DNA from 2 places in the Streptosporangium sp. G12 genome. Region 2 is predicted to be linked to the other one. Evidence: riboswitches for the same ligand, from Rfam matches in the RefSeq annotation. Region 2 holds a riboswitch; the other holds the start of a gene.
What was found. A riboswitch is a leader RNA that binds a small molecule or an ion and turns the genes downstream of it on or off. The one in region 2 is predicted to bind glycine.
Positions count from the first base shown of each region.

Region 1 (3,398 bases), on a different contig from region 2:
CCGGACTCGGACAGCGCGGTGAAGCGCATGCCGTTGGGGTGGCCGGGGAGCGAGATCTTGCGTTCGAAGACGAGGTCCTCGCCGATGACGAAGGGGATCTCGCGGGAGCCGTACAGGGAGAGGGTGCCGGACTCGCGCATGGCGGCGAGCCGCTCGTCGACCGTGTCGACGTCGACCAGCTCGGGCTTCTCGCCGGACAGGCCGAGCAGCACGGCCTTGTCGCTGCCGTGGCCCTTGCCGGTCAGGCCCAGCGAGCCGTACAGGACGGCGCTCACCCGGGCGGTCTTCTCCAGCAGCCCGTCCTGGTGGAGGCCGCGGGCGAACTTGTGGGCGGCGGACATCGGGCCGCCGGTGTGCGAGCTGGACGGGCCGATTCCGATCTTGAAGAGATCGAAGACGCTGATCGTCATCTGAATCCTTCCAGCGTGGACGGCCACGCGCGCCCTCCGGACGCGCGTGGCCGTGACGCGAGGGGGGAGAGGCTTAGGACTCACCCGAGGTGAGCGCGGCGTACTCCTCCGGCGACAGCAGGTCGTCGGCGGAGCCCTCGAGGCGTACGCGGAACAGCCAGCCGTCGCCGTAGGAGTCACTGTTGACCAGCGAGGGGTCGTCCACGACGGCCTGGTTGACCTCGACGACCTCGCCGGAGACCGGTGCGAAGATGTCGCTCACCGACTTGGTCGACTCGACCTCGCCGACCGCGTCGCCGGCGGTGATCGTCGAACCGACCTCGGGGAGGATCTGCACGAAGACCACGTCGCCCAGCGCCTGGGCGGCGTAGGCGGTGATGCCGACGGTGAGGGTCAGGCCGTCATCGATGCCGGAGATCCACTCGTGTTCCTTGGTGTAGTGCAGTTCCTCGGGAATGCTGCTCATTTTTTCCTCCTGTAGAAAGGCAGTGCGACGACCTCGACCGGCTCGTGGCCGCCCCTGATGTCCACGGCCAGTCCTGACGACAGGCCGTTGTCCACGTAGGCCATGGCGATGGGCCTGCCCAGTGACTGGGAGGGCGCCCCGCTGGTGACCTCGCCGACGACCGTGCCGTCGCCGGCGACCACCACCGGGTACCCGTGCCGGGGCACCCTGCGGCCGGTCGCGATCAGACCGACCAGGCGGCGGGACGGCGGGACGTCCTTGCGTGATTCGAGGGCGGCCCGGCCGACGAAGTCGCCCGGCTTGTCAAACCTCACCACACGGCCCAGCCCGGCGTCGAACGGGGTCAGCCCGGCCGACAGCTCGTTGCCGTAGAGCGGCATCCCGGCCTCCAGGCGGAGGGTGTCGCGGGCGGACAGGCCCGCGGGGATCAGGCCGTGCGGCGCGCCCGCCTCGGTGAGGGCGGCCCAGACCGGCTCCGCGTCCTCGGCCGCGACGAACAGCTCGAAGCCGTCCTCGCCGGTGTAGCCCGTACGGGCGACGAGGGCCTCGCGGCCCGCGACGACGGCGGGCAGGCCGGCGTAGTACTTGAGCCCGTCGAGGTCGGCGTCGGTGAGCGCGCCCAGGATCTCCGCGGAGCGCGGGCCCTGGACCGCGACCAGCGCGTACCGCTCTGAGCGGTCGTCCACCGCGGCGTCGAAGCCCTTGGCGCGGTCGGTCAGCTCGGCGGCCACCCGCGGGTAGTTGGAGGCGTTGGCGACGACCATGAACTCGGCGGGGGCGAGCCGGTAGACGATCAGGTCGTCCAGCACGCCGCCCTCGGCGTCGACGATCATCGTGTAGCGGGCGCGGCCGGGCTCCAGCGCGGACAGGTGGCCGACCAGCGCGTAATCGAGGGCTTCCGCGGCCTGCGGCCCGGTCACGAAGATCTCGCCCATGTGGGAGAGGTCGAACAGGCCGGCCGCCTGGCGGACCGCGTTGTGCTCGGCCGACTCGCTGCCGTAGCGGAGCGGCATCAGCCAGCCCGCGAAGTCGGTCAGCGTCGCGCCGAGGGACTCGTGCACGCCGCGCAGCGGCGTAGGTCGGGACATGTGCGCACCTCAGACAAGGGACAGATGAGAGCATCCTCCCCCTCTGTCGTCGGTGCCTGAGAGTTTCATCCGGGTTTTACCGGACTTTCACCTTCGGCGAGGCCGTGGGACCTGCTTTCCAGAGGGCACCTACCCGCACGGTCCTTTGCCTTGAGAGGTTCGCGGGGAGGGCTTGCTCCTTCAGGGGTCCTGGCCTGGGTGTCAGGACGCTCTCCCGCACGGGGTTCATCGGTGTCAGCGGCCAGCCTAACCGCCCGAACCGGCCGAGCGAAATCCCCTCGCCGCCCCGATCCGCGCCGGTCAGGGGATGGCGTGGCGTACCAGCGCCTCGAACAGGGCCGACTCGTCGTCGGTCTCGGGGTGCCACTGGACGGCGACGGCGAAGGGGTGGTCGTCCACTTCCACGGCCTCGATCGTGCCGTCCTCGGCGTGGGCGGTCACGGTGAGGCCCGCGGCCGGCCGGTCGAGGGCCTGATGGTGGTAGTGGGCCACGTCCGCGGTCTCGGCCCCGAAGATCTTCGAGGTCCGGCTGCCGGGGGCGAGCCACACCGGCATCCTGCCGTAGCGGCCGGGAGCCGGGGCGTGCCCCGGGTGGCCGACCACGTCGGGCAGGTGCTGGTGCAGGGTGCCGCCCAGCGAGACGTTCAGGATCTGCATGCCTCGGCAGACGCCCAGGAAGGGCAGGCCCCGCTCCAGCGCCGCCCGGACCAGCCCCAGCTCCGCGTCGTCGCGGAACGGCCGTACGTAGCCGGTCCGCTCGTGCGGCTCCTGTCCGTACCGCTCCGGGCCGACGTCCCCGCCGCCGGCCAGGATCAGCCCGTCCAGGCGTCCCGCCAGCGTCGCGGGGTCGCCCGCCGGGGGCAGGATCACCGGCTGCCCGCCCGCGCGGGCCACGTGGTCGACGTAGTCGTACGGCAGGAGCGCGGTGGTCGTCTCCCAGACGGTGAACCGCGCGGGTTCGACGTAGCAGGTGATGCCGATGACGGGACGGGACATGGTCTCCTGTTTCGCCGTGCTTGCACCGAGGTCCCGGCACCGTGTGCCCATCCCGGCGCCCTCCCGCACGTTACCGGCCCCGACGAGCCCCGGTGCCGCCGGGGTACGGGCGGGGCGCCGCCGGGGTGCGGGCGGAGCCGCGGCGGGTGGCGGGGGTTAAGTGGTTAAGCGGATCCGCCGCCGGGGAGGTGGCGAAGCCGCCGCCGCCGGTGTCGCCGCGGGCATGGGCGTTCCGCCGTGGTCCGGCGATCACCGCGGGTCACCGGCCGCCGTGGAGAGCGTCGGAGGGTGAGACGAGCGTAGTAGGGTGCGCAGCGGAAAAGCGTCGAATAACCGGTTCAGGTGGGGGTCTCGTGAAGCGACCGACGATCGCCGACATCGCTCGTCGCGCGGGGGTGTCCAAGGTCGCGGTCTCCTACGCGCTGAACGACCGGCCGG
Region 1 is NZ_JBRIQO010000030.1:72,732-76,129, reverse strand. Features, by position in the region: gene ACVCAG_RS37155 (L-serine ammonia-lyase) at 1-410, opposite strand, end outside; gene gcvH (glycine cleavage system protein GcvH) at 484-876, opposite strand; gene gcvT (glycine cleavage system aminomethyltransferase GcvT) at 873-1,964, opposite strand; glycine riboswitch at 1,998-2,092, opposite strand; glycine riboswitch at 2,093-2,191, opposite strand; gene ACVCAG_RS37140 (gamma-glutamyl-gamma-aminobutyrate hydrolase family protein) at 2,265-2,960, opposite strand; gene ACVCAG_RS37135 (substrate-binding domain-containing protein) at 3,314-3,398, shown strand, end outside.
Region 1: it holds a riboswitch for glycine, as region 2 does, so the genes downstream of both, gcvT (glycine cleavage system aminomethyltransferase GcvT) here and gcvP (aminomethyl-transferring glycine dehydrogenase) in region 2, are expected to answer to the same signal.

Region 2 (3,398 bases):
CACGCCGTGCGTGGACGGGTAGGTCACCATGATCGCGGCAAGCTGCTCGCGGTGCTTGTCGATCTTCGCGACGAGGTCGTCGACGTCCACGTTGCCCTGGTCGTCACAGGCGACCACGGCCACGCGCATGCCCGCCATCACCGCGCTCGCGGCGTTGGTGCCGTGCGCGGAGGAGGGGATCAGGCAGACGTCGCGGCCGGACTCGCCGCGGGCGGTGTGGTAGGCGCGGATCGCCAGGAGCCCGGCGAACTCGCCCTGGGAGCCGGCGTTCGGCTGGAGCGACACGGCGTCGTAGCCGGTGACCTCGGCCAGCCAGCGCTCCAGCTGCCCGATCAGCTCGACGTAACCCGCGGCCTGGTCCTCGGGCGCGTAGGGGTGCAGCCCGGCGAACTCCGGCCAGGTGATCGGCTCCATCTCGGTGGTCGCGTTGAGCTTCATGGTGCAGGAGCCCAGCGGGATCATCGACCGGTCGAGCGCGATGTCCTTGTCCTGGAGCCTGCGCAGGTAGCGCAGCATGGCCGTCTCGGAGCGGTGGCTGTGGAAGACCGGGTGGGTCAGGTAGTCGCTGACCCGGGCCAGCGCGGCGGGCAGCGCGTCGTGCGCGGCGGCGTCGAGGTCGGCCAGCACGGCGCCGCTGATCCCGAAGGCGGCCAGGACCTGCTCCAGGTGGAGGAGCTCGGTCCTCTCGTCGCAGGTGACGCCCACGTGGTCGGCGTCGACCAGGCGCAGGTTCACCCCGTTGTCGCGGGCCGCGGCGACGACCGCCTCGGCGCGGCCGGGCACCCTGGCGAGCACGGTGTCGAAGAAGGTGTCGTGCACGACCTCGACGCCGCCCTGGCGCAGGCCCTCGGCGAGCACGACGGCGTGCCGGTGGGTGCGACGGCCGATCCTGCGCAGGCCCTCGGGGCCGTGGTAGACGGCGTACATGCCGGCGATCACGGCGAGCAGCACCTGCGCGGTGCAGATGTTGCTGGTGGCCTTCTCGCGGCGGATGTGCTGCTCGCGGGTCTGGAGCGCGAGCCGGTACGCGGGGCGCTGGTCGGCGTCCTGGGAGACGCCCACCAGGCGGCCCGGCAACTGGCGCTGCAGGCCGTCACGGACCGCCATGTAGGCGGCGTGCGGGCCGCCGAAGCCGAGGGGGACGCCGAAGCGCTGCGAGGAGCCGACCGCGATGTCGGCGCCGAGCTCGCCGGGCGCGGCCAGGAGGGTGAGGGCCAGCAGGTCGGCGGCGGCGACCACCTGGGCACCGCGGGCGTGGGCGGCGTCGGCGATGGCGCGGAAGTCGCGGATCCTGCCGCTGGCGCCGGGATACTGCACGAGCACCCCGAAGCACTCGGGGAGTTCGGCGGTGAAGTCGCTCTCGACCAGCTCGATGCCGAGCGGCTCGGCGCGGGTGCGCAGCACCGCCTTGGTCTGCGGCAGCGCGTCGGCGTCCACCACGAACACCTTCGAGGGGCTGCGGCCCGCACGGCGGGCCAGGGTCATCGCCTCGGCGGCGGCGGTGGCCTCGTCCAGCAGGGAGGCCCCGGCGACGTCGAGGGCGGTCAGGTCGGAGACGACGGTCTGGAAGTTGATCAGGGCTTCCAGGCGGCCCTGGGAGATCTCCGGCTGGTAGGGCGTGTACGCGGTGTACCAGCCCGGGTTCTCCAGGAGGTTGCGGCGGATGACGCCCGGGGTGATCGTGTCGTGGTACCCCAGGCCGATCATCGAGGTGAGCACGGTGTTGCGCCCGGCGAGGACCCGCAGCTCGGCGAGAGCCTCGGACTCCCCGGCCGCCGGGGGCAGGCTCAGCCGCTCCGAGGAACGGATCGCCTCGGGCACGGCCACCGCGACCAGGTCGGCGACGGAGGCGAATCCGACCGCCTCCAGCATGCGGGTCTGGCCGGCGTCGTCCGGCCCTATGTGACGGGTCGCGAACGGAGGAGAGCCGAGTTCGCTGAGCGATGACAGGTCGGTCATTGGTGAAGCCTCCCGGGACGGGGTGGAGACCGGCGCTGGGCGCGGGCGTATGCCTGGTCTCCCCCTCTGTCATCACGACCGTCGTGCGGGGTCGTGACCTGAGAGCTTCACCTGCCCGTTGTCGGGAGGCTTGCACCGTCGGTGAGTCGCGCCTGGCGAGCGCGACTGCTTTCCAGAGTTGCCTCGTCCGTGCGGTACCGGGTGCCTGAGAGATTCCGGGGAGGTTGCTCCTTCGGCGCCCCGATCCTGGTCGGGGTCTCTCCCGCACAGGGTCAGTGGCAGGTCCGAGTTTACCCGGTTCGTCGTGCTCTGCGACGACGGGCCAGCTCATCGGCCTGATGATCTCCTAAAGGGCCCTCGCTCGACTCCGCGCGTTCGCCGGGCAGATCCGCGAGGGAGCCCTCCACCTCCTGCCACACCCGTCCCAGTGCTATGCCGAAGACTCCCTGGCCACCCTGGAGGAGGTCGATGACCTCGTCGGGCGAGGTGCACTCGTAGACGCTCACCCCGTCGCTCATCAGGGTGATCCCGGCCAGGTCGTTGACGCCCCTGTCGCGCAGGTGCTGCACGGCGATGCGAATCTGCTGGAGGGAGACACCGGTGTCGAGGAGCCGCTTGACGACCTTGAGGACCAGGATGTCGCGAAAGCCGTACAGCCGCTGGGAGCCGGAGCCGTGGGCGGCCCGCACGGTGGGCTCGACCAGGCCGGTGCGCGCCCAGTAGTCGAGTTGCCGGTAGGTGATGCCGGCCGCGGAACAGGCCGTGGGGCCCCGGTAGCCGATGTCGGCGGGCACCTTCACCGGTTGCCCGTCGAACAGCAGACCCTCTTCACCCGCGCGCTGACGTGCCGACTGGCGCCGTTCCGGGTCATCCTGATCGGCGTTTCTACCCTCGCCGCTGCTGACCGCCACGCGGACCTCCGGCTTTCTCTCATCCCACGGCCTGATCTGGGGGTTTACGCACGACCGCGGGTTTCACTTGCACCGTAGGACTGGGGCCAAGTCCAGTCAACGACCCCACTCGGCGCGTCGTGAAGCGTAAATGCACCGAAATTCCTACCCCGCGCGGCCGAAGTCCTCGGGCGTGATCGTGTCAAGGAACTCCCTGAACTTCTCCACCTCGTCTTCCTGGTCGTCCGGGATGATCACCCCTGCCTCCCGGACCACGTCCTCACTCGCGAAGATACGTGCGCCGGTGCGAAGTGCCAAGGCGATCGAGTCCGAGGGACGCGCGCTCACCTCGACCCCGTTGGAGAACACGAGATCCGCGAAGAAGATGCCGTCGCGCAGGGCGACGATGTTGACCGTGCTCAGCCGAACGCCGAGCCCTTCGAGCACGTCACGGAACAGGTCATGCGTGAGCGGCCGGGGTGGTGGTTCCTCGGCCTGGGCCATGGCGATCGCCGTGGCCTCCGTCATGCCGATCCATATAGGTAGGTA
Region 2 is NZ_JBRIQO010000025.1:34,953-38,350, reverse strand. Features, by position in the region: gene gcvP (aminomethyl-transferring glycine dehydrogenase) at 1-1,959, opposite strand, end outside; glycine riboswitch at 2,142-2,234, opposite strand; gene ACVCAG_RS33325 (MerR family transcriptional regulator) at 2,250-2,870, opposite strand; gene ACVCAG_RS33320 (bifunctional nuclease family protein) at 3,015-3,398, opposite strand, start outside.